Regions from separate parts of the Micrococcus sp. M4NT genome, predicted to be linked through region 3. Evidence: predicted binding sites of a transcription regulator. Region 3 holds the regulator's gene; each other region holds the start of a gene.
The links. Region 3 encodes HrcA, which represses chaperone genes, less so after heat shock. Its sites were predicted from a motif close to TTNGCACTCGNNNNNNNCGAGTGCNAA; they were not measured.
Positions count from the first base shown of each region.

Region 1: groL (chaperonin GroEL) is a predicted target of HrcA. The motif match lies at 2,034-2,060, and genes of this name have one in related genera.
Region 2: groES (co-chaperone GroES) is a predicted target of HrcA. The motif match lies at 6,701-6,727, and genes of this name have one in related genera.

Region 1 is NZ_JAMYEH010000015.1:18,922-28,684, reverse strand. Features, by position in the region: gene NJC10_RS10810 (DUF4031 domain-containing protein) at 1-176, shown strand, start outside; gene groL (chaperonin GroEL) at 266-1,900, opposite strand; gene NJC10_RS10800 (LytR C-terminal domain-containing protein) at 2,247-3,257, opposite strand; gene NJC10_RS10795 (DUF3263 domain-containing protein) at 3,261-3,599, opposite strand; gene NJC10_RS10790 (uracil-DNA glycosylase) at 3,653-4,330, shown strand; gene NJC10_RS10785 (threonine/serine ThrE exporter family protein) at 4,370-6,268, opposite strand; tRNA gene NJC10_RS10780 (tRNA-Val) at 6,395-6,468, opposite strand; gene NJC10_RS10775 (S8 family serine peptidase) at 6,587-8,524, opposite strand; tRNA gene NJC10_RS10770 (tRNA-Thr) at 8,654-8,727, opposite strand; gene NJC10_RS10765 (DsbA family protein) at 8,784-9,650, opposite strand.
Region 2 is NZ_JAMYEH010000001.1:233,459-243,221, reverse strand. Features, by position in the region: gene NJC10_RS01235 (GuaB3 family IMP dehydrogenase-related protein) at 1-849, opposite strand, end outside; gene guaB (IMP dehydrogenase) at 901-2,445, opposite strand; gene NJC10_RS01225 (dicarboxylate/amino acid:cation symporter) at 2,722-4,152, shown strand; gene groL (chaperonin GroEL) at 4,506-6,113, opposite strand; gene groES (co-chaperone GroES) at 6,224-6,520, opposite strand; gene NJC10_RS01210 (hypothetical protein) at 7,239-7,493, opposite strand; gene NJC10_RS01205 (hypothetical protein) at 7,479-8,111, shown strand; gene NJC10_RS01200 (ABC transporter ATP-binding protein) at 8,253-9,008, opposite strand; gene NJC10_RS01195 (iron chelate uptake ABC transporter family permease subunit) at 9,005-9,763, opposite strand, start outside.
Region 3 is NZ_JAMYEH010000002.1:83,616-91,965, reverse strand. Features, by position in the region: gene NJC10_RS01895 (PhoH family protein) at 1-681, opposite strand, end outside; gene NJC10_RS01890 (16S rRNA (uracil(1498)-N(3))-methyltransferase) at 762-1,514, opposite strand; gene dnaJ (molecular chaperone DnaJ) at 1,511-2,638, opposite strand; gene hrcA (heat-inducible transcriptional repressor HrcA) at 2,688-3,701, opposite strand; gene NJC10_RS01875 (DUF3097 domain-containing protein) at 3,780-4,640, shown strand; gene NJC10_RS01870 (DUF4870 domain-containing protein) at 4,746-5,156, shown strand; gene hemW (radical SAM family heme chaperone HemW) at 5,175-6,464, opposite strand; gene lepA (translation elongation factor 4) at 6,465-8,315, opposite strand.

The DNA.
Region 1 (9,763 bases), on a different contig from region 3:
CCGTGCGCGCGGACTTCGCGCACGTCGCTGACGCGCACTGGCGCACCGGGAGGGCTGCCGTCCTCCAGCACCTGCTCTCCGCCGAGCACCTCTACGCCACCGCCACCGGCCGCGCCCGCTGGGAGCAGCCGGCGCGTCTGAACCTGCGCCGCGAACTGGAGGCCCTGCGCTCCTGAGCCGACACGGCGAGGCCCGCCTCCCCGGATCGGGAAGACGGGCCTCGCGTGCTGGGCGCCCGGGAGGACCGGGCGGGCTCAGCGGGTGGTCACATCATGCCGCCCATGCCGCCCATCGGGTCCATGCCCTCGGCACCGCCGGCCGGGTTCTTCTCCGGCTTGTCGGCCACGACGGCCTCGGTGGTGAGGAACAGGCCCGCGATGGACGCGGCGTTCTGCAGGGCGGAGCGGGTCACCTTGACCGGGTCGTTGATGCCCGCGGCCAGCAGGTCCTCGTACTCGCCGGTGGCGGCGTTCAGGCCGTGGCCGGCCTCGAGGGTCTTGACCTTGTCCGCCACGACGCCCGGCTCCATGCCCGCGTTGAAGGCGATCTGCTTCAGCGGGGCCTCGATGGCGACCTTGACGATGTTCGCGCCGGTGGCCTCGTCGCCCTCGAGCTGCAGGCCCTCGAACGCCTTCGCGCCGGCCTGGATCAGGGCCACGCCGCCGCCGGCGACGATGCCCTCCTCCACGGCCGCCTTGGCGTTGCGCACGGCGTCCTCGATGCGGTGCTTGCGCTCCTTGAGCTCCACCTCGGTGGCCGCGCCGGCCTTGATGACGGCCACGCCGCCGGCCAGCTTGGCGAGGCGCTCCTGGAGCTTCTCGCGGTCGTAGTCCGAGTCGGTGTTCTCGATCTCGGCGCGGATCTGGGCCACGCGGCCGGCGATCTGCTCGGCGTCGCCGGCGCCCTCGACGATGGTGGTCTCGTCCTTGGTGATGACCACCTTGCGGGCGGTGCCCAGCAGGTCGAGGGTGGCGTTCTCCAGGGAGAGGCCGACCTCGGAGGAGATGACCTGGCCGCCGGTGAGGATGGCGATGTCGGCGAGCATGGCCTTGCGGCGGTCGCCGAAGCCCGGAGCCTTCACGGCCACGGACTTGAAGGTGCCGCGGATCTTGTTGACCACCAGCGTGGCCAGGGCCTCGCCGTCGACGTCCTCGGCGATGATCAGCAGCGGCTTGCCGGACTGCATGACCTTCTCGAGGATCGCCACCATGTCCTTCACGGTGGAGATCTTGGAGTTCACGATGAGGATGTAGGGATCCTCGAGGACGGCCTCCTGGCGGTCCGTGTCCGTGACGAAGTAGCCGGAGATGTAGCCCTTGTCGAACCGCATGCCCTCGGTGAGCTCGAGCTCGAGGCCGAAGGTGTTGGACTCCTCGACGGTGATGACGCCCTCCTTGCCGACCTTGTCCAGCGCCTCGGCGATGAGGGCGCCGATCTGCGGGTCGGCGGCGGAGATGGACGCGGTGGCGGCGATCTGCTCCTTGGTCTCGATCTCGCGGGACGCGGAGAGCAGCTCGGCGGTGACGGCCTCGACGGCCTTCTCGATGCCGCGCTTCAGGGAGAGCGGATCGGCGCCGGCGGCCACGTTGCGCAGGCCCTCGCGCACGAGCGCCTGGGCGAGCACGGTGGCGGTGGTGGTGCCGTCGCCGGCGACGTCGTCGGTCTTCTTGGCGACCTCCTTGACGAGCTCCGCGCCGATCTTCTCGTAGGGGTCCTCGAGCTCGATCTCCTTGGCGATGGACACGCCGTCGTTGGTGATGGTGGGGGCGCCCCACTTCTTCTCGAGCACCACGTTGCGGCCGCGGGGGCCGAGCGTCACCTTCACGGCGTCCGCGAGGGTGTTCAGACCCTTCTCCAGACCGCGGCGGGCCTCTTCGTCGAATGCAATGGTCTTGGCCATGAGTGCATGTCCTTTCTGGACGTCACGTTCCTTGCTGGTGGCTGACCCGCACCGATGCCCGCGACGGACGGCCCGGAACGGGGCCTCACCGATGGACAGGTCCTCCTCCACGGGGGTGCCGGCCGGGGTACGACTGGCAGTCCCACCTTCGGAGTGCTAACCCCATTATGAGCACTCTCCCCGGGAGAGTGCAAAAGGCTGGGGCGTCGTCCGCCCGCATCCGCACCGGGCGGACGACACGAGGACGGCGCGCGGGTCCGCATGCACGCGACCCCCGTGGGCGCCGTCCCCTCAGGGTGGCGCCCACGGGGGTCGCACAGCGTCGGCGGACGCGCCGCCGCCGGGCTCAGCCGGCGACGACGACGGCGACGCCGTCGACCTGCAGGTTCGGGCTCTGGACGACGGGGAGGCCCAGCTCGCGGCCGACGGCCTCGGCGGCGGCCTTGTCCCCGGAGCGGTTGTACATCACGGTGGAGGCGCCCACGCGGGGGCCGCGCCAGTTCTGGGCGGACACCGACGTGAAGCCGGCGTTCTTGAGCTCCTGCGCGTTGCGGGCGGCCAGGCGGTTGATGCGGGTTGCGTTGTACACCGTCACACGGGTGCTCTTCGCCGCTGCAGCGGCACGGGAGGCCTCGGCCTTGCGGGACGCCTCGGCGGCCTGCGAGCGGGAGGCCTCGGCGGCCTGGGAGCGGGAGGCCTCGGCGGCCTGGGAGCGGGAGGCCTCGGCGGCCTGGGAGCGGGAGGCCTCGGCGGCGCGGGCGGCCTCGGCCGACGCGGCGGCGGAGCGGGAGGCCTCGGCCGACGCGGCGGCGGAGCGGGAGGCCTCCGCGTCACGGGACGCCTGGGCGGCGGACTCCTGCGCGGCACGGGAGGACTCGGCGGCCTGCGCGGCGGCGGAGGACTGCTCGGCGGCGCGGGAGGCCTCCGCGTCACGGGACGCCTGGGCGGCGGACTCCTGCGCGGCGCGCTCGGACTCGGCGTCCGGGGCGGGCCCGGTGCTCGACGCGTCCGTGGTCGCGGAGGGCGGGGCAGGCTCGGTCGAGGACGCGGCGGCCTCGGAGGAGGAGGCCGGGGCCTCGGTCGTGCTGTCCGTGGGCGCCGAGGAGGACGAGGAGTCCGCCGCGCCGGCCGTCGGGCGGTCGTCCCCGCCGGTGAGCCACGGCAGGATCACACCCAGGAACAGGCCCGCGAGCAGCACGAGCCCGGCGAGCAGCAGCAGCGGGCGGAGAGCGCCCCCGCCTGCGCCGCCGGACGCGGCGGTGGCGCCGGCGGCGGCCGGTGCGAAGGACGCGCGGTGCGCGCCGCGCTGCTCGGTGTACTCGGGGACGTCGTCGAAGCGGTCGGGCCGGTATGCCATCGGTCAGTTCTCCTGGCGGGGGGAAGCGGGAGCGGTGGACGAGGGAGTCACGGGCCTCCTGATCGCCCGACGCCGGGTGCCGCGCGTGCGCAGCAGGCGGCGGACGAGGAGGGGGCGGTAGGCCAGGGCGGCCTCGCGATCCAGCAGTCCGTTCAACACCTGATAGTAGGCGGTCGGCGCCAGCCCGAGGCGCTCCCGGATCGCGTGGTCCTTCGCGCCGGTGTGCCGCCAGGTCGCGGCCTCGAGATCGAGGACGGCCCGTTCCTGCTCCGTGAGACCGCCGAGGGGCGCGCGGGAGGCGCGCGCGGCGGCGTCGTCGGGGCGGAGATCCGGCTGAGACATGACGGCCACTCTAGTGACCGTCGCGGCCGTCGGCGCGCGGATACGCTCGGAGCATGGATCTCCTCGCACCCCTGGACCCCGGATGGGAGAGGGCGCTGGCCGCGCAGTCGGACGCCTTCGAGCACGTCGGCGCCGCCCTGCGCGCGCGCCGCGACGCCGGCGAGCACGTCCTGCCCGCGCCGGAGGACATCCTCCGGGCCTTCCGCCAGCCCTTCGACGACGTGCGCGTGCTGGTGCTGGGCCAGGACCCCTACCCGACGCCGGGCCACCCGATCGGGATGTGCTTCGCGGTGGACCGCCGTGTGCGTCCGCTGCCGCGCTCCCTGGCCAACATCTACCGGGAGCTCCACGACGACGTCGGCGTCACGCCCCCCGAGCACGGCGACCTGACCGCGTGGACGGACCAGGGGGTGCTCCTGCTCAACCGCGTCCTCACGGTGCGCGCGGGCGCGCCGGCGAGCCACCGCGGGATGGGCTGGGAGCAGATCACCGAGGCCGCCGTGCGGGCGCTGGCAGGGCGCGGCACCCCCCTCGTGGGCCTGCTGTGGGGCGCCGATGCCCGGCGCATGGCTCCGGTGCTGCGCGAGGCGGGGTGCGGCGTCGTGGAGTCCCCGCACCCCTCCCCCCTGAGCGCGCAGCGGGGCTTCTTCGGCTCGCGGCCGTTCAGCCGGGTCAACGCCCTCCTCGCCGAGGCGGGCGCGGAGCCGGTGGACTGGCGCCTCCCGGCCTGAGTCGGTCCCGCCCGCCCCGACGACGCCGGGCGGGTCCCGTCAGCGCAGGCGCGGCGGCAGCGCGCGGGGCGAGGAGTCCCGCAGGCGGTCCGTGACGGGCTTGGCCACCGTGTTGCCCAGGGCCACGCCGGCGGCGATCGCGGCGACGATGACGATCGCGTCGACGATCCCGACGATCCCGAGCATCTCCGACTGGGACTCCACGGTGAATCCGTAGAGGGAGCGGAAGATGGTCAGGCCGGGGAGCAGGAAGAGCACGCTGGGCAGCGCGACCACGAGGGCGGGAGCACCGATCCGCTCCGCCACGATCCGCGCCGTGAAGCCGATCGCGGCCGCCGCGATCGCCGGGGCGAGCCGACCGCTCGTGCCCGCCGCGGTGACCGCCGTGAAGACGAGGTAGCCCACCGCGGAGACCGCCCCGCTCGCGAGGATGGCGCGACTGCGGTTCTGCTCCACCACCGCGTCGGACATGGACGCCACCGCCACGAGGGCCAGCAGGAGCAGGAACGGGTGGCTCTCCTGCGAGGTCTCGGCGAGGTCCAGCGGCGGCAGCCCGACCATCTCCGCCACCCCCACCGCGAGCATGATCCCGCCCATGATCCCCGCGTAGACGAGCAGGGCGGAGATGAAGCGGCCGGCGGCCGTGACGGGGAACCCGTTGATCGCGTCCTGGGTGGCCGTCACGAACCGCACCGTCGGCAGGAGCATCATGATGCCGCCCGCGGTCACCACGGCGGGGTTGACGGGCACCCGGAGGGCGAACGCCACCAGGGCGATGACCGTGGCGAGGAAGGCGGCGAACATGGCGGAGAAGATCTCGGGGAAGCGGGCCCTGTCCGCCTGGACCTTGAGCCAGAACACCAGCCACGTGGAGACCATGCCCAGCAGAGCGCCCTCCCAGGAGCCGCCGATGAACGGGACGAAGCAGCCCGCGAACACGCCCGCGAACAGGACCTCGAAGAAGGGCGGGAACGGCTTGGGCCGGTGGCGGATCTCCACGAGACGGCGCTGCGCCTCGGAGCGCTCGACCTTCCCCTCGGAGATCTGCTCCACGAGGCGGTGGACGGCCACGAGGCCGTCGAAGTGCGTGGACGAGGAGCGCACCACGCGCTGCAGCGTGTACGGCACCTCGCCGCGGGAGGAGTCGGGCGCGTAGTTGAGGGAGATGGCCTGGTTGGTCAGGTCCACCTCGGTCTCCTGGATGCCGTAGGCCTGGGTCACCACGATGATCGAGGTCTCCACGTCCAGCGAGGTGGCCCCGAAGCTGAACATCGTCTCCCCCAGCTTGAGGGCGAAGTCCAGGGTGGTCCGCGCCTCGACGGAATGGTGCTCGACGTCCCTGCGCTGCTGGAGGGTGGAGCGCATCCTGCGCCCGTACGGCGAGCTCTGCAGACGCTCCACCATGGCGAGGGTCTGCGTGGGCAGGGCCTCCTCGAACACGGCGCGGTCCTGGCGCCCCCGCCGCCCTCGGCGCCGGCCCTTCTTCTCCGGCGGGCCGTGCGGGACCACCGGGTCCGGGACGGTGACGTCCGGTTCGGGGATCACGGCCGGCGCGGGCAGGGCGCCGTCGGCGTCCGCCGGGGAGAGCACCGAGGTGGGCACCTGCTCCGAGAGCGGCGGCTCGGTCAGGGGCGAGTCGGCGGCCGGGGTGGGAGTGGCGTCCTCCGCCCCGTCCGTCTGGACGACGCCCTGGTCCGGGTGCAGGCCGGGGTCTGCCGCGAGCCCGGTCTCGTTGACGGCGTCCTCGTCCAGCAGCAGCGGGTCCAGGTCCACCGCCGAGTCCGGGGCGAGCATCACCGGGGGCGCCGGCCGCCCGGGGGACTCCGCGGCGGCCGCGGGGCGGATCACGGGGATCAGGGTGGGCTCCGCGGCGGGCTCGGGGATGCGCGGGTCGAAGCGCTCCGCCTCCTGGGGGCCGTCCGGGTCCACGCCGTCCACCGTGTCCTTCCTGCGCTCTGCGCCTGGCTGCTCCTCGATCGCGGCTGGTCGCCGGTGACATCCAATCACGCCGGACGCACCTTCGGGCACGCGAAAGGGCCCTCCCGAAGGAGGGCCCCGCTGCGGTGGATCTTACTGGACTCGAACCAGCGACCTCTCGCGTGTGAAGCGAACGCTCTAACCAACTGAGCTAAAGATCCGCGCGCGTCCCGATCCGCCGTGGCGGACCGGACAACTCGCAGAACTCTACCGGATCCCCCCGGCGGGGGCAAGTCCGCGCGACGGCGGGAGGGCCGGCCGGCCCTCCTGCCGCTCGCCTCACTTCGCGGAGAGCGCGAGGTCGTCGAGGCTGAAGGCCGTCCAGGCGGACGAGTCCTCCACGCCCCGGAACTGCAGGGTCACCGTCCTGCCCGCGAAGCGGGAGACGTCCACGGTGTGCTGCACCCAGCCGCGACCCTTCTCCACGTTGGAGTGGGTCTTGAGGGTGTACGTGCCGTATGCGCCGTCGCGGACCTGCACGGACAGCTTGTCGTACGCGGTGGACGAGCTGGTCTCGGCCGAGTCGACGCGCACCCAGTAGGACAGCGTCGTGGTCGTGCCGGCGGGCACGGCCACGGTCTGCGAGAGGGTCGCGGTGTTCGCGTAGCCGAGGTTGTTGAGCACGCCGTGGTAGATCCCCGAGTGCGGGGAGACGGACTCGTACCGCGACCGGCCGGTGCCGCTCCAGCCGGTGGCCCCCGACTCGAAGCCCGGGTTTACCAGCAGGTTGCCGGAGGGCGCGGGGGCCGGCTCCACGGGAGCAGTCGGGTCGGTCGGCGCCGTCCCGCCGACGGCGGCGACGGCCGCGGTGGCGTCGGCCAGGCCGGCGCCGCAGCCCTCGGAGCAGGTCACGGGCATGGCGCGGGCGGTCGACTTCAGGGTGGACTCGACCTGTGCCGGGGTCAGGCCGGGCTGCTTCGTGAGCATGAGCGCGGTCAGGCCCGCCACGTGCGGGGTGGCCATCGAGGTGCCGTTGTAGGAGGCGTAGCCCGCGCCGGACGGCCGGGTGGTGCCCGTGTTGACCGTGGAGATGATGGAGCTGCCCGGCGCCGTCACGTCCACGGCGCTGCCGTAGTTGGAGAAGGAGGAGCGGCGGCCGGAGGAGTCGGACGCGGCCACGGTGATGGTGTTCTGGCAGTTGGCGGGGCGGGCGTTGGCGGCAGGCTGGTTCTCGTTGCCGGCGGCCACGACGACGGGCACCCCGCGACCCACGGCCGCGTTGATGGCGTTCTGGTAGGTGGTCCCGCAGGTGCCGGAGCCGCCGAGGGACATGTTGATCACGTCGGCCGGGGTGGCGTTCAGGGGGGCGCCGGGCACGGAGCCGCCCGCGGACCACACGATCGCATCGGCGATGTCGGCGAGCGAGCCGCCGCACTTGCCCAGCACGCGCACCGGCTGGATCTTCGCGTTCGGGGCCACGCCCACGACGCCCACCGTGTTCGTCGCGGCCGCCACGGTGCCGGCCACGTGCGTGCCGTGCCAGGACGAGTTCGACGGGTTGGGATCGCCGCACTCGCCGGCGAGGTACCAGTCGCCCTCGTCGGCGGGGTTGGCGTCACGGCCGTTGCCGTCACGCGAGGAGGTGGTGTTGGAGATGAAGTCGTAGCCGGCCACCACGTTGGCGTTGAGATCCGCATGGGAGGTGATGCCGGTGTCGATCACGGCGACGATCGAGCCGGTGCCCGTGGTGCTGTCCCACGCCCCCGGCACGCGCATGCCGTTCACCCCGGTGAAGCCCCACTGCTGCCCGTAGTACGGATCGGCGGGGGTGAGGCCGCTCGCGGTCATGATGGCGTTCGGCTCCACGGCCTCCACCAGGCTCGAGGCCTTCAGGTCCGCCATGAACGCGGCGGACGCGGAGGGGCTGAGCTTCTCGTCCGTGGCGATCACGTGGGAGCCGAGCGCGGTCTCGCGCAGCTCCTTCACAGACACGCCCGCCTCCTTCGCCGCCTTGCCCCACGCGAGGGCCCTGCCCTTCGGGCCGGAGACGGACGCGGTCTCCTTGTAGGTGACGATGAAGGAGTCGTAGCCGTCCGCGTTCGGGTCCGCGGCGGTGGACGCGCCCGTGCGCGCCGGGGCGGAGGCCGCGGGGCGTGAGGCGTCGGGGGCGGCGTCGACGGCGACGGCCGGCGAGGCGCCGAGGGCGCTGCCGGCCACGACGGCGGCCGCGAGCAGGGCGCCGAGACGACGCGTGCGGGAGGGGGGAGAGGGCGTCATCGTGCTGCTCCAAGAGGGGACGGGCCACCGCCTGCGGTGGAGTCCGAGGGATCGGGCACCGGGGGTGACGAGGCTCACACTAGGGCACGACGCGCGGAGTTGACCAGCACGGATGCAGAGGTCGTCGCGAGCCCCCTACCGGATTCGAACCGGTGACCCTCTGTTTACAAGGCAGATGCTCTGGCCAGCTGAGCTAAGGGGGCGGGCAGGGGGCCGGGTCCGCGCGGGCGCGGCACCGACCCCCTGAAGGATACCGGGATCAGCCCTCGATCTTGGCGGACGCCCAGTCGCCGAAGGAGTCCTCGGCGCCGTCGATGGCCCAGTTCTTGCCGTCCATGAGCACGGTCGGCGTGCCGCCGACGCCGGCGGCCTTGGCCTTGGCGGTCGCGTACGCCACGGCGGGCCGGTAGGCGTCGTCCTTCACGCAGGAGGAGATGTCCGCGCCGAGCTCCTCGGCGCGGTCCACGAGCTCGTCGTCGGAGATGCCCTTGCCCCCGTGCTGCTGGTAGGCCGCGAACAGGCCCTCGACGAAGGCGTTGTAGGCCTCGGGCTTCTGCTCGGCCACGCAGTACGCGGCGTTCGCGGCGCGCGCCGAGTAGTTCTGGTTGCCCGGGGTGCTGAGGAAGTCGACGATCCGGTACTCGACGGTCGCCTTGCCCTCGTCGAGCCACGTGTTCAGCTGCTCGGCGTTGCTCTTCTCGAACTCGGCGCAGTGCACGCAGTTGAAGTCGGCGTACACCACCACGTGGTGGGGCTCCCCGTCCGCGGGCGCCTCGGCGCCCGGGACGCTCTCCGGCTGGCCGCCGGCGCCCTCGGGGACCTGCACGTCGGCGGCCTTGACCTCGCCGACGTCCTCCCCGCCGTCGGCGAGCGCGGTGGTGGAGGTGAGGGCCACGCCGCCCTCGGTGTTCGCGACGGCGGGCAGGGGCCCGGCCTCGGCGGCGGCGTCGCGGCCCTGGTTCGCCACGAGCGCCACCACGAGGGCGGCCGCGAGCGCGGCGGCGAGCACGGCGCCCCAGATCCAGAGGGAGCGGCGGCGGCGATCCCTGCGCTGCTGCTCCTCCTGCATGCGGCGGGCGCGCGCTCGGGCGTCGGTCGACGGCGTCGAGGCTCTGCTGCTGGCCAAGGGTCCTCCTGGGGTCGAAGTGTGCGTCCCGGTGCGCTCCGGGCGGCGGGCGCGGGCACCTGCCGGGGCCGGGCTCGCGATGCGCGAGGCGAGCATATCCGCCCAGTCTGGGA
Region 2 (9,763 bases), on a different contig from region 3:
GCCCATCGCGAGCGCCTTGACGATCTGGCCGGACGTGCCCAGGCCGCCGTCGGCGATCACCTGCACGTAGCGGCCGCCGGACTCGTCCATGTAGTCGCGCCGGGCCTCGGCGATGTCCGAGATGGCCGTGGCCATGGGGACGCGGATGCCGAGGGCGCGGCGCGTCGTCGTCGAGGCGCCGCCGCCGAAGCCCACGAGCACGCCGGCCGCGCCGGTGCGCATGAGGTGCAGCGCCGGGGTGTAGCCCGCGGCGCCGCCCACGATCACGGGGACGTCGAGCTCGTAGATGAACTGCTTGAGGTCCAGCGGCTCGTGCGTGGAGGACACGTGCTCGGCGGAGACGGTGGTGCCGCGGATGACGAAGAGGTCCACGCCCGCGGCGAGCACGGTCTTGTAGAACTGCTGCGTGTTCTGCGGAGTGAGGGAGCCGGCCACCACGACGCCGGCCTCGCGGATCTGTGCGAGGCGCTCCGTGATCAGCTCGGCCTGGATCGGCGCGTCGTAGATCTCCTGGAGGCGGCGGGTGACCTCGGGGCTGCCGGGGGCCGCCTCGAGCGCGGCGATCTCCTCCAGCAGCGGCGCGGGATCCTCGTGCCGGGTCCACAGGCCCTCGAGGTTCAGCACGCCGAGGCCGCCCAGGCGGCCCAGCGCGATGGCCGTGTCCGGGCTCATCACGGAGTCCATGGGGGCGCCGATCACGGGCATGTCGAACGTGTAGGCGTCGATCCGCCAGGACAGGTTCACATCCCCCGGGTCCCGGGTCCGGCGGGCCGGCACCACGGAGACGTCGTCGAGGGAGAAGGCGCGGCGGCCGCGCTTTCCACGGCCGATCTCAATCTGATTCGTCACCTCCCCAGCCTATCCCAGGGATCCTGGGCGCCACCGGGGAGGGCGCCGGGCTCAGCGGGAGCTGTAGTTCGGCGCCTCCACGGTCATCATGATGTCGTGCGGATGGGACTCCTTGAGGCCCGCGGAGGTGATGCGCACGAAGCGTCCGTTCTCCTTGAGGTCCGCGATGGTGGGCGCGCCCGTGTAGAACATGGTCTGGCGCAGGCCGCCCACGAGCTGGTGCACCACGTTGGCGACGTGGCCGCGGTAGGGCACCTGGCCCTCGATGCCCTCCGGGATCAGCTTGTCCTCGGCCGGCACGTCCGCCTGGAAGTAGCGGTCCTTGGAGTAGGAGCGCTTGCCGTTGCGGGTCTGCATGGCGCCCAGGGAGCCCATGCCGCGGTAGGCCTTGAACTGCTTGCCCTGGTAGAACACCAGGTCGCCCGGGGACTCGGCGGTGCCGGCCAGCAGGGAGCCGAGCATCACGGAGTCGGCGCCGGCCACGAGCGCCTTGCCGATGTCGCCGGAGTGCTGCAGGCCGCCGTCGGCGATCAGCGGCACGCCCGCGGGGCGCGTGGCCTTGGCCGCCTCGTAGATCGCGGTGATCTGGGGGACACCGACGCCGGCCACCACGCGCGTGGTGCAGATGGAGCCCGGGCCGACGCCGACCTTCACGGCGTCCGCGCCGGCGTCGACGATCGCCTTGGCGCCCGCGTACGTGGCGGCCTGGCCGCCGATGATGTCCACGTGCGCCGCGGCCTTCTCCTTCTTCAGGCGGGCGATCATGTCCAGCACGCCGTGGGTGTGGCCGTTGGCGGTGTCCACCACGAGGGCGTCCACCCCCGCCTCGACGAGCGCCATGGCCCGCTCCCAGCCGTCGCCGAAGAAGCCGACGGCGCCGCCCACGCGCAGGCGGCCCTCCTCGTCCTTCGCGGCGTCCGGGTACTTCTCCGCCTTGTCGAAGTCCTTGACGGTGATCAGGCCCTGCAGCCGGTTCTGATCGTCCACGAGGGGGAGCTTCTCGATGCGGTGGCGGGAGAAGAGCGCGACCGTCTCCTCGCGGGAGATGCCCACGGGGCCCGTGATGAGCGGCATCGGCGTCATGGCCGAGCGCACCGTGCGGGTGGCGAAGTCCTCGTGGTCCACGAAGCGGACGTCGCGGTTGGTGATGATGCCGACCAGGACGCCGTCCGTGTCCACCACGGGCAGGCCGGAGACGCGGTACTGCGCGCACAGCTCGTCGAGCTCCTCGAGGGTGGCGTCCGGGCCGACGGTGACGGGGTCCGTGATCATGCCGGACTCGGAGCGCTTCACCGTGTCCACGTGCGAGGCCTGGTCCTCGATGGAGAGGTTGCGGTGGATGATGCCCATGCCGCCCTGGCGCGCCATCGCGATGGCGAGCGGTGCCTCGGTCACGGTGTCCATGGCGGCCGAGATGACGGGGATGTTCAGGCGGATCCGCTTGGTCACCTGCGTCCCGGTGTCCGCGTCCGCCGGGATGACGTCCGTGTGGCTGGGCAGGAGGAGGACGTCGTCGTACGTCAGGCCGAAGAATCCGAACGGATCGGCGGCGGAGTGGACGGGGTCCGAGGACGGGCCGGTGCTGGTGGTGGTCACGAAGGGGCCTTTCGAGACGGGGGTTTCCGTGATTCTATGCCCACGGGGTGGTGCGCCGGGGATGGGTGCGTCGGCGGTCACAGGGTCGGGCGGGTCCGGGTGGAGGACCGGAGACGGAGGTCGGCATGGGGGCGCCCCGATGCTGTGACGGTCGGGGCGGTCCCGTGAGGTCCGCCATGATTCGCGCACGGGCCGCCGGCGAGACCGACGTCACGCCCGAGTCACAGAACGCAACCCGTTTCGTCGTCGTGCTAAGCGCCCTCCTAGCCTCTCCCGGTGAGCACAGCACAGACCTCCCCCGCACCGGCCGCGCGACGCCGGCTCCCCGCCTGGATGACCAACTTCGGCTGGCAGATCGTGGCCGCCCTCGTCCTCGGCCTCGTCCTCGGCCTCCTCGCCCGCGGCATGGGCCACACCGAGGAGAACCCGACCTGGCTCGGAGAGATGCTCGACCTGATCGGCGGCATCTACGTGACCCTCCTGAAGGCCGCGGTCGTCCCGCTGGTCTTCTTCGCCGTCGTCGCCTCCATCGCCAACCTCGCCCAGGTGACCAACGCGGCCCGCCTGGCCGCGAAGACCCTGCTGTGGTTCGCGATCACGAGCCTCATCGCCGTGCTGGTGGGCCTCGCCGTGGGCGTGATGCTGCAGCCCGGCGTCGGCACCGGGCAGACCGCCCCGGACTCATACAACGCCCGCGACGTGGGCTGGCTCGACTTCGTGACCTCCATGGTCCCGGTCAACTTCCTCGGCCTCACCGTGAAGGCGTCCACCAACGACGCCGGCGCCGTCGTCGCCTCCCCCACCTTCAACGTGCTCCAGGTGCTCGTCATCTCGATCGCGGTGGGCGTCGCCGCCCTCAAGGTGGGTGAGAAGGCCGAGCCGTTCCTCGCGTTCTCCCGCTCGATGCTGGCCATCATCCAGAAGGTCCTGTGGTGGATCATCCGCCTCGCACCGATCGGCACCATCGGCCTGCTGGGCACCGCCGTGGCCTCCTACGGCTGGTCCACCATGGGCACGCTCGTGAAGTTCGTGATCGCCATCTACATCGGCCTCGCCCTCATCATGCTCGTGGTCTACCCGCTGCTGGCCCGAGCGCACGGCCTCTCCGTGCGGCAGTTCTTCTCCGGCGTGTGGCCGGCGTTCCAGCTGGGCTTCGTCTCCCGCTCCTCGCTGGGCACCCTGCCCGTGACCCAGCGCGTGGCCGAGCGGAACTTCGGCGTGCCCACCGGCTACGCCTCCTTCGCCGTCCCGCTGGGCGCCACCACCAAGATGGACGGCTGCGCCGCCATCTACCCCGCCATCGCGGCCGTGTTCGTGGCGCAGTTCTACGGCATCGACCTGAGCCTCGGCCAGTACGCGCTGATCGTGCTCGTCTCCGTGCTGGGCTCCGCGGCCACGGCCGGCACCACCGGCGCCACCGTGATGCTCACGCTCACCCTCTCCACCGCGGGCCTGCCCCTCGAGGGCATGGCGCTGCTGCTCGCCGTCGACCCGATCGTGGACATGGGGCGCACCGCCCTGAACGTCTCCGGCCAGGCGCTCATCCCGGCCCTCGTGGCCAAGCAGGAGGGCATCCTGGACCAGGCCCGCTACGACGCCGAGCGCGGCGACGTGATGGCCGACGACGACGCCGAGATCGTCGAAGCCCGGGCGCAGGACCGCGCCGACACGCAGGCGCCGATGGTCGGGGTCGACACGCGTCCCTGACGCGGCCCCTCGCTCGACGCGCTGATCAGGGGAGGAGGGGCCATGGCCCCTCCTCCCCTGGCCTATCCCCACGTCGGCGACTCCCTCGGCGCGCTGCCCGGTGGTCCCGAGCCCTCTCCCCCGCGACCCCCCCTGGCGCAGGACCTCATCACGCGGCGGTCCGTCACGGCGCCGGGTCCGACGTCCCGGACCGCCATCGATCCCGTTGCGTCAAGGGACGCGGCCGCGGAGCGCCCCGGTGCGCCAACGGAAGCGGGCACAGGTGCGGAGGCGCGAAACGGCCCGTCATCTGCGCGCGCAGATGACGGGCCGTCGTCGTGAGGGAGCCGGCCCTGCCGGCGACGTCACTCAGCTCAGTGCTGGTGGCCGTGCTCGCCCTCGTCCTCGGGCTTGTCCGCCACGAGGGTCTCGGTGGTGAGCACGAGCGCCGCGATGGACGCCGCGTTGGCCAGCGCGGAGCGGGTGACCTTCACGGGGTCGATCACGCCGTCGGCGAGGAGGTCGCCGTACACGCCCGTCTTCGCGTTGTAGCCGTGGTTCGGCTCCAGCTCGGCGACCTTGGAGACGACGACGTAGCCGTCCTCGCCCGCGTTCTGGGCGATCCAGCGCAGCGGCTGCTTGAGCGCCTTGCGCACGATCTCCACGCCCGCGGCGGCGTCCCCGGTGAGGGCCTGCACGTCGGCGTCCTCGTCCAGGACGGAGAGGGCGTTGATGAGGGCGGTGCCGCCGCCGGCGACGATGCCCTCCTCGAGCGCGGCACGCGTGGAGGACACGGCGTCCTCGATGCGGTGCTTGCGCTCCTTGAGCTCCACCTCGGTGGCGGCGCCCACGCGGATCACGCCGATGCCGCCGGCGAGCTTGGCGAGGCGCTCCTGCAGCTTCTCGCGGTCCCAGTCGGAGTCGGTCGCGGCGACCTCGGCCTTGATCTGGGAGACGCGGGCGTCCACGTCGGCCTTCTCACCGCCGCCGTCCACGATCGTGGTGTTGTCCTTGGACACGGTGATGCGGCGGGCGGTGCCGAGCACGTCGAGGTCGGCCTGCTCGAGCTTCATGCCGAGGTCCGGGGAGACCACCTGGGCGCCGGTGAGGATCGCGATGTCCTGCATCATGGCCTTGCGGCGGTCGCCGAAGCCCGGGGCCTTCACGGCCACGACGTTCAGGGTGCCGCGGATCTTGTTGACCACGAGGGTGGACAGGGCCTCGCCCTCGACGTCCTCCGCGATCACGAACAGCGGCCGGTTGGACTGCAGGACCTTCTCCAGCAGGGGCAGCAGCTCCTGCACGTTGGAGATCTTGCCGGAGTTGATGAGGATGTACGGGTCCTCGAGCACGGCCTCCTGACGCTCGGCGTCGGTGACCATGTACGGGGACAGGTAGCCCTTGTCGAACTGCATGCCCTCGGTGACGTCCAGCTCCGTCGAGGTGGTGGAGGACTCCTCGATGGTGATGACGCCGTCGGTGCCCACGGTGTCGAAGGCGCGGGCCAGCAGCTCGCCGACCTCGTCCGACTGCGCGGAGATGGCGGCCACGTGGGCCACGTTCTTGCCCTCGACCGGGCGGGCGTTCTCCAGCAGGCGCTTCTCGACGGCAGACACGGCCGCCTCGATGCCCTTCTTGACGTCGTTCGGCGCGGCGCCGGCGGCGACCTGGCGCATGCCCTCGTTCACGAGGGCCTGGGCCAGCACGGTGGCGGTGGTGGTGCCGTCGCCCGCGATGTCGTTGGTCTTGGTGGCGACCTCCTTGGCGAGCTGGGCGCCCATGTTCTCGTAGGGGTCGTCCAGCTCGATCTCACGGGCGATCGTGACGCCGTCGTTGGTGATGGTGGGTGCGCCCCACGCCTTGTCAAGCACCACGTTGCGGCCCTTGGGGCCGAGCGTCACCTTGACGGTGTCGGCGAGCTTGTCGATGCCGGCCTGGAGGGCGCGGCGTGCGTCGTCGTTGAATGCCAGCTGCTTGGCCATGACGGACGCTCCTTTCGGTTCAGGAAGTCTTCGGGGAGTGCGGGACGCGTCGGGCCCGGGGCGGCGCACCGGTGGGGTGCGCTCCGCTCACCGGGCCCGACGCGCGGGGGTCACTTGGTGACGATGGCCAGCACGTCGCGGGCGGAGAGGACGAGGTACTCCTCGCCGCCGACCTTGACCTCGGTGCCGCCGTACTTGGAGTACAGGACGACGTCGCCCTCGGCGACGTCCACCGGCACGCGGCTGCCGTTCTCGGCGACGCGGCCCGGGCCCACGGCCACGACCTGGCCCTCCTGGGGCTTCTCCTTGGCGGTGTCCGGGATGACGAGGCCGGAGGCGGTGGTCTGCTCGGCCTCCAGCGGGCGGACGACGATGCGGTCCTCGAGGGGCTTGATGGCAACGGACATGCTGCACACTCCTTCTTGTTCGACGTGCGGGCCGGCGACAGGGCCGCCGAGTCTGCGTTGACGTGGTCTCAGGGGGTGCCACGGGCGTGGAGACCCTCCGTCGTCGCGGTGCCGCAGGGTCCATCCTCGGGCGTTGGCACCCGGTACCCCCGAGTGCCAGTGTCGACTCTACTCCGGGCCTTGGCACTCCTTCAACACGAGTGCCAGCCGCGTCCGGGGGCGGGGTCCGCTCGCCGACTCGCCGCGCGGCTCGAGTCGTCAGCGCCCACTCCTGCCCCTTGCCGTATGAACCCGGTTCCAGGGTGGTCACAACACGCCGTCTGCAAGAAGTTCAGGCGGCGTGTTGCGACCAGCCTGCGGGGGGCCGGGGCGGGGCGGGGCGGCAGGGCCGGGGCCGGGACGGGGCGGGAGGGCCATAGGGGTCGTCGGGAGGGAGGCGGGGCCACCCTCCCCCGGAGCGGACACGCAACGCCCCCTGCACAGCGACCGACGGCGGGCTGCCCCATCCCCAGATGTGCTCGCCGCGAGCGTCGCACGGTCCCGCTGCGCCGAGGCTTCGGCCATGTCGCCGACGACGCCCTCGGGCCTTCCTCCCCTGCCTCCTGCGTTCACCACAGCTGAAGCGCGGACAGCGGGGGTGCCCCCTCAACGGCTGCGACGCGCTGACCTCTCCACTCCCCTGCACGGCGTGCGGGTCCGCGCGGAGTCTCCCGGCCCGTCATGGGCGGACGTCGGCCTGGCCGAACCGGGCCACGGATGGAGCGGTGCTGTCCTCGCCGCCCTGCTGCGCCGACGCGGTGCGGCGGTGCTCTCCCACGACACCGCGGCTCATCTGCACGGCATGCCGACCCCGCACGCCGCGGCCCCCTCCAGCCTCGTCCACGTCACGCTCCCGCCGGGGCAGCGGCTGCGGCGCGAGGGCGTCGCCCCGCACCGTCGGGATCTTCCAGCGCACCACGTGGGTGCCGTCCACGGGCTGCGGGCCACCACGCCGGAGCGGACGTGGGCGGACCTGTGCACGCGCGGCGCTCCGTGGACGCCGGAGGACCTCATCGCCGCCGGCGACCACCTGCTCGCCCGGCCCTGGTCGCGGCGAGGACGAGGCAAGCCGGCGTCGACTCCGGAGGGGCTGGCCGCCGTCGTGGAGGCGCTGGGTGGTGTACCGGGCATCGATGCGGCGCGACGGGCGCTGGCGCAGGTGCGCGTGGGGTCGGACTCTCCCCTGGAGACGCGTGTGCGGCTCGATCTGATCGCTGCGGGGCTGGGCGAACCCATCCTGCAGTTCCGCCTCGACGCCGCCGATCCCCAGTGTCCCGAGGTGGACCTGTACTACGCCGACGGCGCCGTCGCCCTCGAGTACGACGGCGCGCATCACCTCGCGCGGGAGCAGCAGGCCCGGGACGCCCGGCGGGACCGCTGGCTCCTCGCGCGGGGGGTCGCTCCCCTGCGGGTGACGGTCGAGGATCACCGTGAGGCCTGCCGACGGCTGGTCGAGGTCATTCTCGAACGGCGGGCAGCGGGGCATCGCATCGACCCGCGCGCGGAGTCCACCTCGCAGAGTGGTCACGACGCGCCGCCTGCAGAGAGTTGAGACGGCGTGTTGTGACCACTCTGGGAGGGTGTGGGCGTCTCTGGGAGGGTGTGGGCGTCTCTCGGAGGGTGTGGGCGTCGGATGGAGGGACCGGAGACCACACGGGCGGCCGACGGCAGCTCCAGCCCCGCCCAGCCCCGCTCAGTAGTAGACGGCGAGCGGGCCGGCCGGCCCCTCCACCACGTGGCACGGCGTCTTGAAGATCCGCTCGAGGACCTCGGGGCGCATGATCTCGTGGGGCGAGCCCGTCTCCACCACCTGGCCGTCGCCCATGGCCACGATGTGGTCGGCGTAGTGCGCGGCGAAGTTGATGTCGTGCAGCACGATCACCACGGTGCGGCCCAGCTCGTCGGCGGCGCGGCGCAGCTGCTGCATCATCTGCACCGAGTGCTGCATGTCCAGGTTGTTCAGCGGCTCGTCGAGCAGCACGTACTCGGTGTTCTGCGCGAGCACCATGGCCACGTAGGCACGCTGACGCTGGCCGCCGGAGAGCTGGTCGAGGTAGCGGTTCTCGAACGGCCCCAGGCCCAGGAAGTCCACGGCCTCGGAGATGTGGCGCTCGTCGTCGAGGGTCAGCCGCCCGCGGGAGTACGGGTACCGCCCGAAGCCCACGAGCTGCCGCACCGTCAGGCGCGTGATGAAGTGGTTCTCCTGGCGCAGGATGGACAGGGTCTGCGCGATCCGCCGCGACGGGGTCGCGGTGATGTCCTGGCCGCCCACGGCGATCGTCCCGGCGTCCGCGTCCTGAAGCCGCCCGATCATCGTCAGCACGGTGGACTTGCCCGCGCCGTTGGGTCCCACGAGGGCGGTGATGCCCCCGGCGGGGATCTGCAGGTCCACCGGACCGATGCACACCTCGTCACTGTGGCGCTTGGTGACGCCCCGCAGTTCGATCACAGCCGACCCTTTCTCATCACGACGATCAAGAAGGTGATGCCGCCCACGAGCTCGATGACCACGGTGACCGCACCCCCCGCGTAGAAGACGTGCCGCAGCACGAAGTAGGCGCTCGCGAGCACGGCGTAGCCGGCCAGTGCGGCCACGGGCAGCACGAGACGGTGGTCGTACGTGTCCGTGATGGAGTACGCCAGTGTGGCCACGAGGAAGCCGAGGAACGTCATCGGCCCCACCAGGGCGGTGGTCATGGCCATGAGCACGGAGACGAGCAGCAGCGTCCCCATGAGCTCCCGACGGTGGCTCAGCCCCAGGTTGGTGGACACGTCGGCGCCGAGGGCCACCACGTTCATTCGCCGCGAGCGCAGCCACAGCAGGAGGCACACCACGACGACGATCGGCGCGGCCACCGCCACGTACTCGGTGCGCGCGTTGGAGATGTTGCCGAACAGGCGGGCCGAGAGCACGTCGAACGAGTTGGGGTCCAGCAGGCGCTGCATGAAGGTGCTCAGCGCCGCCAGTCCCCCGCCCAGGACCACGCCCACGAGCAGCATCAGGTGCATGCTCCCGTACGGCCGGGAGAGCAGCCACGAGTACAGGGCGGTGGCCAGCACCACCATGAGCGCAGCCTGGGCCAGGAAGGGCCCGGTCCCGCTCACCACGGCGACGCCGGCAGCCCCCAGCGCGTATACGGCGGCGGTCTGCACCGCCACGTAGAGGGCCTCGAAGCCCATGATCGAGGGAGTGATGATCCGGTT
Region 3 (8,350 bases):
CGCCAGCGGGGCCACCTCGATCACGCCGGACTCCATGAGCCGCGGAATCGACTCCGGCTCGATCATGTCGTGCAGCGCGTCGTAGAGCGGGCGCAGGTAGGGGTCGATCTTCTCGTTGAGTCCGCCCGGCAGGAAGCCGAGCCGCTCCCCGGCCTCGACGGCCGGGCGGGTCAGGATGATCCGCGTGACCTCCTTGGCCTGGAGGGCCTGCACGGCCTTGGCCATGGCCAGGTAGGTCTTGCCGGTGCCGGCCGGGCCGAGCCCGAACACCACGGTGGAGCGGTCGATCGCCTCGACGTAGTCCTGCTGGTGGAGCGTCTTGGCGCGGATCTTGCGGCCGCGGCCGGAGAGGATCGAGTCCAGGTGCAGGGCGCCGGCGCCCACGCGGCCTCCGCGGACGAGGTTCACCACCTGCTCCATCACCTCGGGGGTGACGGCGGCGTCACGGCGTGCGATGGAGCGCAGGTCCTCCACGACGCGGCGCACCGCGGCGACGTCCGGCGCGGGACCGGAGAGGTCGAGCCGCTGGTCCCGCACGGACAGGCCCACCGCCGGGAACACGCCGCCGAGGATGCGCAGCAGAGCGTCCTGGGGACCGAAGGCGCGGACCATGAGGTCGGCGGTCTCGAACTGGACGGACTCCTCTGCGGAGTCCGGGGGGAGGACGGCGGGAACGGTCACGAGGGGCGGATCACCTGTTCGGTCGGGGGCGGGATGCTCGGGTCTAGTCTAGGCGGACGGCCGGGCGCGGGACGGGCCCCTCACCAGCGGCCGAGCCGGTGCTCGAGCACGGCCAGTGCGGCGGGGCCGGCCGTCGAGGCGCGCAGCACGTGGGGTCCGAGCCGCACCGGGTGCGCCCCGGCGTCCCGGCACGCGTCCAGCTCGGCGGGCGAGATCCCGCCCTCCGGGCCGACCAGCACGGCGATCTCCTCGGCCCCGGCCCACGCGGCCTCCGGAAGGGCACCCAGCCCGTCCGCGGCGTCCTCGTGGAGCACGAGGAGCACGCGTCCCTCCCGCGCCAGGGACGCCGCGCCCGTGCCGGAGACGGGCTCGCGCACCTCGGGCACCCGCGCCCGGCGGGCCTGCTTGGCCGCGGCGTGGGCGGTGTCGGCCCACTTCTGCCGGGCCTTGGCGGCCTTGGGACCCTTCCACCGCACGATCGAGCGCTCCGCCTCCCACGGGACCACGGCGTGGACCCCGAGCTCCACGGCCGCCTGGACCGCCATGAGGTCGCGGTCACCCTTGGCCAGGGCCTGGACGAGCACGAGGCGCGGCGCGGGATCGGGCTCCTCGTCCACCTCGTCGAGCCGCACGTCGACGGCGTCGGGGGAGGCGGCCAGCACCGTCCCGTGGCCGCGGCGGCCGGAGCCGTCCGCCACGAGCACGGACTCCCCCGGGGCAAGGCGCATCGCGGCGGCGGCGTGCCGGGCCTCGGAGCCCGTGAGGGTCACGGTGGCCCCGGCGGCCGCTCCCTCGAGCGCCCCCGCCGCCAGGTGGAACAGCGGCGCGGTCACAGGTTCTTCAGGTTCTCCCGCAGGCGGGCGAACACGCCCCGCTGCTGCGGGGCGCCGTGGACCACGTCCTCGCCGCGGACCTCGGCCAGGCGCGTGAGGAGCTCGCGCTCCTCGCCGGTGATGTCCGTGGGGGTGGTGACGACCACGTCCACCTTGAGGTCGCCGCGACCGGAGCCGCGCAGCCGGCCCACGCCGAGGCCGTGCAGCGTCTCCACGTGCCCGGACTGGGTGCCCGGCTCCAGGGTCACGCTCTGCTTGCCGTCCAGGGTGTCGAGGGTGATGCTCGTCCCGAGGGCGGCGGCGGCCATCGGGACCGTCACGGTGGTGGCCAGGTGGTCGCCCTCGCGGCGGAAGACGGGGTCCGGGCGCACGGCGATCTCCACGTAGAGATCGCCGTTCGGGCCGCCGGCGGGGCCGGCCTCTCCGCGGCCGGCGAGGTGGATGCGGGTGCCGTCGTCCACGCCGGCGGGGATGCGCAGGGTGAGGGGGCGCTCCGTGCGCACTCGTCCCTGGCCCGAGCACTCGGTGCAGGGGGTGGGGATCACGGTGCCGAAGCCGCGGCACGCCGGGCACGCCTCGGTGGCCATCACGGTGCCGAGCATCGAGCGCATCGGCCGCTGCACCATGCCGCGGCCGTGGCAGGTCTCGCAGGTCTCGGGGTCGGTGCCGGGCTCGCAGCACGAGCCCTCGCATCGCTCGCAGCGCACGGCCGTGTCCAGGTGGAGGGTCTGCTCGCTGCCGAACACGGCGTCCTTGAGGTCGATCTGCGCGGTGACGAGCGCGTCCTGGCCCCGGCGCGTCCGGCTCGCGGGGCCCCGGCCGGCGCCGCCCGCCGCGGACATGAAGGTCTCGAAGATGTCGGCGAAGCCGCCACCGCCGAAGCCGCCGAAGCCGCCGCCGAACCCGGCGGAGCCGTTCTCGTTGCCGGTGGTGTCGTAGCTGCGGCGCTTGTCCTCGTCCGAGAGGACCTCGTAGGCGTGGGAGATGCGCTTGAACTGCTCCGCGGCCTCCGGGCTGGGGTTCACGTCCGGGTGGTGGGTGCGCGCCAGCTTGCGGTACGCGCGGCGGATCTCCTCGGTGCTGGCGTCGCGGCTGACGCCGAGGGTCTCGTAGTGGTCGGACACGGTGGGGGCACTTCCTTCGCGGGGGTCGGGGTCGACGCGGGCGTCGAGGTCAGGGGGTGAGGATGCGGGAGAGGTAGCGGGCGATCGCGCGGACGGAGGCCATGGTGCCGGGGTAGTCCATGCGCGTGGGGCCCACCACGCCCACCTTGGCGACGGCGCCCGGCCCATAGGCGGCGGCCACCACGGAGGTGTCCGCGAGCGAGCCGGCGTTCTCGGAGCCGATCCGCACGGACACCCCGTGCGCGTCCTGCTCCATCTCCGTGAGCAGGCGCAGCAGCACCACCTGCTCCTCGAGGGCCTCCAGGATCGGTCCGATCGAGGCGCCGAAGTCCCCCGTGGAGCGGGCCAGGTTGGCGGTGCCCGCCATGACGATCCGGTCCTGTCGGCCCGCCTCCAGGAGGCTGCGCACCGCGCTGACGAGCGCGTCCGCCGTGGGACGCTGCTCCGGCGGCACACCCGTGACGGCTGCGTCCAGCAGGGCGGCGGCCTGCCCGGCCCCTCGGCCGATCATCGCCTGGAGCAGGAGCAGGCGCAGCGCGGCGAGGTCCTCCTCCGCCACGAGACGCTCGAGTGGGACCACCCGCTGGTCCACCCGGCCGGTGGAGAGGATGAGCACGGCGAGCACGCGCGTGGGCGTCAGGGAGACGAGCTCGAGGTGGCGCACGGTCGAGCCGTCCTCGTGCGGGAACTGGGCGACGGCCACCTGGTGGGTCAGCTGGGCGAGGAGGCGCACGGTGGCCTCCATCATGTGCTCCGTGTCCTGCTCCGAGTCCAGCAGTGCCTGCACGGCTCGGCGCTCGGCCGGAGAGAGGGGCTTGACCTCGGAGATGCGGTCCACGAACACGCGGTAGCCCTTGTCCGTGGGCACCCGCCCCGCGGAGGTGTGGGGGGCCACGATCAGGCCCTCCTCCTCGAGGGCGGCCATGTCGTTGCGCACCGTGGCCGAGGAGACGCCCAGCGCGTGACGCTCGACGATGGCCTTGGAGCCCACGGGCTCGCTGAGGGCCACGTAGTCCTCCACGATGGCCTGGAGCACCTGCAGTCGGCGCGGCTGCTCCGTCATGACGGTCTCCTTCCCTCCGATGTCTGGCACTCGCCACATCCAAGTGCCAATCCTACCGCCCTTGGTACCGTGCCCGACATGGACTGGAGCACGTGGGGCCCCGCGGGCCACGATTCCCTGACCCGACCGCCGGCGCGGCGCACCCCCGAGGTGCCGGCCTCCCCCGGCGTCGTGGTGGAGGACGTCGGCTCGGGGTTCACCGGCGCCGTCGTGCGCACGGAGCGCTCCGGCGGCGTGCACGTGGTGGTCCTGGAGGACCGCCGCGGCGTCCGCCGCTCCTTCCCCCTGGGCGGCGGATTCTGGATCGACGGCGAGCCCGTCACCCTCACCCCCGCGACGACGACGGCCTCGCGCGCGCCCGCCCGGACGGCGTCGGGATCCCGCCGCGTGGAGGGGGTCCGGGCGCGCACCGCCCGCGCGTCGCGGATCTGGGTGGAGGGCGTGCACGACGCCGAGCTCGTCGAGAAGGTCTGGGGCGAGGACCTGCGCCTCGAGGGGATCGTCGTGGAGCCGCTGCACGGCGTGGACGACCTGGCCGGGGCGATCCGTGAGTTCTCCCCCGGCCCCCGGCGCCGCCTGGGCATCCTCGTGGACCACCTCGTGACGGGCTCGAAGGAGGAGCGGATCGCCGCGGAGGCGATGCGGGTGCCCGGAGCGGCCGGCAACGTGCTCATCCTGGGCCACCCCTACGTGGACGTCTGGCAGGTCGTCAAGCCCGCCGTGCTCGGCATCGAGGCCTGGCCCGTGGTCCCGCGCGGCCAGGACTGGAAGACCGGCGTGCTGAAGGGCCTGGGCTGGCCCCACGGCACGAAGGAGGCCACCGGACTGGGCTGGAAGCGGCTGCTCTCCCACGTCACCACGTACGCGGACCTCGAGCCGTCCCTGCTGGGCCGGGTCGAGGAGCTCATCGACTTCCTCACCGCGGAGGACCGTGGCTGAGCACGCCGGGGCGCCGGCTCCGCCTCCCGTCGCCGCGCTACACTGATCGGGCCCCGCGCCCGCCCCGTGCGGCCGGGACCTTGCCGCCCCTCAGGAGGATCCGCCGTGAACACCACCCCGCCGCAGACCGGCCAGCCCCGTGCCGCGGCCTGGGTGGCTTCCGCCGGCACCGAGGGCGGACCCCTCAGCGCGAAGCAGGACCGAGACCGCGCCGCCTTCGGGCACCTGAGCGTGGCGCTGGGATGTCTCGGACCGCTGCTCGTGTGGCTGCGCTACCGTGACCGCGGACCGTTCACCGCTCAGGAGGCCAAGGAAGCGCTGAACTTCTCCGTGCCGCCCACGCTGCTGGTGGTGCTCTTCCTGCTCCTGGGCGCCCTCCCGGTCATCGGGCCGATTCTCGCGATCCTCGGCGCCCTCACCTGGGTGGCCATGTCCTGCTACGGCGTCATGGGGGCCGCGAACGTGTCGAAGAGCCGCCCCTTCCGCTACCCGTTCAACCTGCGCGTCCTGCGCTGAGCCGCACCGCGCTCGGCGTCAGAAGCCGGCCAGGTCCCGGACGATCCGGTCGTTGCGCAGCCGCCCCTCGAGGGTCGGCACGATCCGCCCGGACTGGGCGGCACGGCCGTCCACGAGCCCGTCCGCGATGAGGGCGGCCACGAGGTCCCGCAGCCGGGCGCCGTCGTCGCCGGCCGCGGCGAACCCCTCCTCCACCTCGGCGAGGCCCAGTCCCGTGGACGTGCGGGCGGCGAGCATCACCCGCTCGAGCCGGCGCGCCGGCGCATCGGGGATCTCCCGGCCCACAGCCGGGGTCACGCCCGTGGCCAGGCGCTGCGCGTACGCGGCGGGGTGCTTCGCGTTCCAGAAGCGCACGCCCGCCAGGTGCGAGTGCGCGCCGGGCCCCACGCCCCACCAGTCCTGGTCCTCCCAGTAGGCCACGTTGTGCCGCGCCCGGTGGACGCCCGTCCCCTCCGGGTCCCGCGCCCAGTTGGAGACCTCGTACCAGCGGTAGCCGGCCGTGGCGAGCATCCGGTCGGCCAGGACGTACTTGTCGGCCTGGTCGTCCGGGTCGACGTCGTCCACCTCGCCGCGGGCCACCCGGGCCCCGAACTTCGTGCCCTCCTCCACGATCAGGGAGTACGCGCTCACATGGTCCGGCGCGAGGGCGACGGCCGTCTCGAGCGTGGCGCGCCAGTCCTCGAGCGACTCCCCCGGCGTGCCGTAGATGAGGTCCAGGGAGACCTCGAGGCCGGCCGCGCGGGCCGCGGCGACGGCGGCGGGCACCGACGCGGGACGGTGCGTGCGGTCCAGTGTGGCCAGCACGTGTGGCACGGCCGACTGCATGCCGACCGAGAGCCGGGTGAATCCGCCCGCGGCGAGCGTGGCGGCGTACTCCGGGGTGATCGTGTCCGGATTCGCCTCGGTGGTGACCTCCGCGCCCGGCACGATCCCGAACCGCTCCCGCGCCGCGGCGAGGATCCGCACGAGGTGGGAGGCCGGCAGCAGCGTGGGCGTGCCGCCGCCGAAGAACACGGTGTGCAGCGGGCGGGCGGGCACGCCGGAGGCCTCGAGGGCGCGCTCGGCGAAGGCGAGCTCCGCGATGGCCGTCTCGGCGTAGTCGCCGCGGGCCGCGCCCGGGCCGAGGTCCACGGCCGTGTACGTGTTGAAGTCGCAGTAGCCGCAACGAACGGTGCAGAACGGCACGTGCACGTACAGGCTGAACGTCCGCGGCGCACCGGCGGCCGCGGCCGCGCGGACCCGCGCGCCGACGTCGGCGGGCAGGGCGCCGTCGTCGGGCACCGGCATGCCCAGGGGAAGGGCGGGCACTTACTTCTTGGCCTGCTCGGCACCGTCCGAGGACAGTGCGGCGATGAAGGCCTCCTGCGGGACCTCGACTCGGCCCACCATCTTCATGCGCTTCTTGCCCTCCTTCTGCTTCTCCAGCAGCTTGCGCTTGCGGGAGATGTCGCCGCCGTAGCACTTGGAGAGCACGTCCTTGCGGATGGCCCGGATGTTCTCGCGCGCGATGATGCGCGCGCCGATCGCCGCCTGGATCGGCACCTCGAACTGCTGACGCGGGATGAGCTCCTTGAGCTTGCCCGTCATCATCACGCCGTACGCGTAGGCGTTGTCCCGGTGGGTGATCGAGGAGAACGCGTCCACCTGCTCGCCCTGCAGGAGGATGTCCACCTTGACGAGGTCGGCGACCTGGTCGCCGTCGGCCTTCCAGTCCAGGGAGGCGTAGCCCTTGGTGCGGGACTTGAGCTGGTCGAAGAAGTCGAACACGATCTCCGCGAGCGGGATCCAGTAGCGGATCTCCACGCGCTCCTCGGAGAGGTAGTCCATGCCCTTGAGATTGCCGCGCTTGGCCTGGCACAGCTCCATGACGGCGCCGATGAACTCGCTCGGCACGATGACCGTCGCCGAGGCCATCGGCTCCCGCACCGCCAGGACCTTGCCCTCGGGGTACTCGGAGGGGTTGGTCACGGTGATGACCTCCTTGTCCTCCTTCGTGACCTCGTAGACCACGTTGGGCGCGGTGGAGATCAGGTCTAGGTTGAACTCGCGCTCGAGGCGCTCCCGGATGATCTCCAGGTGCAGCAGGCCCAGGAAGCCCACGCGGAAGCCGAAGCCCAGCGCCACGGACGTCTCCGGCTCGTAGACGAGCGCGGCGTCGTTGAGCTTGAGCTTGTCGAGGGCGTCGCGCAGCACCGGGTAGTCGGAGCCGTCGATCGGGTAGAGGCCGGAGAACACCATGGGCTTGGGGTCCTCGTAGCCGCCGATCTCCGCGGCGGCGGGCTTGGCGTGATTCGTCACCGTGTCGCCCACCTTCGACTGGCGCACGTCCTTCACGCCCGTGATGAGGTAGCCCACCTCGCCCACGGACAGGCCCTGGGAGGGGTGGGGCTCCGGCGAGGACACGCCGATCTCCAGGAGCTCGTGGGCCGCGCCCGTGGACATCATCCGGATCTTCTCCCGCGGGGAGAGCCGGCCGTCCATGACGCGCACGTAGGTCACGACGCCACGGTAGGTGTCGTACACGGAGTCGAAGATCATGGCGCGGGCCGGGGCGTCGGCGTCGCCCGTGGGGGCGGGGATCCGCTCGACGACGCGGTCCAGCAGCGCCTCGACGCCCATGCCCGTCTTGCCGGACACCCGCAGCACGTCCTCCGGCTCGCACCCGATCAGGGTGGCGATCTCGGCGGCGTAGCGGTCCGGATCCGCGGCGGGCAGGTCGATCTTGTTGAGCACGGGGATGATCTCGAGCTCGTTCTCCATGGCCAGGTACAGGTTGGCCAGGGTCTGCGCCTCGATGCCCTGCGCGGCGTCCACCAGCAGGATCGCGCCCTCGCACGCGGCGAGCGAGCGGGAGACCTCGTACGTGAAGTCCACGTGCCCGGGCGTGTCGATCATGTTCAGGGCGTAGTCGGTCCCGTCCAGCGCCCACGGCATGCGCACCGCCTGGGACTTGATGGTGATGCCTCGCTCGCGCTCGATGTCCATGCGGTCCAGGTACTGGGCCTTCATGTCACGCGGCTGCACCACGCCCGTGGACTGCAGCATGCGGTCCGCCAGCGTCGACTTCCCGTGGTCGATGTGGGCGATGATGCAGAAGTTGCGGATCACCGAGGGGTCGGTGGCGGCGGGCGCCGGGGGGTGGGACGCCTGGGGCGACACGGGCACATCCTTGGAAGTCTCGGGGACGGGTGGGG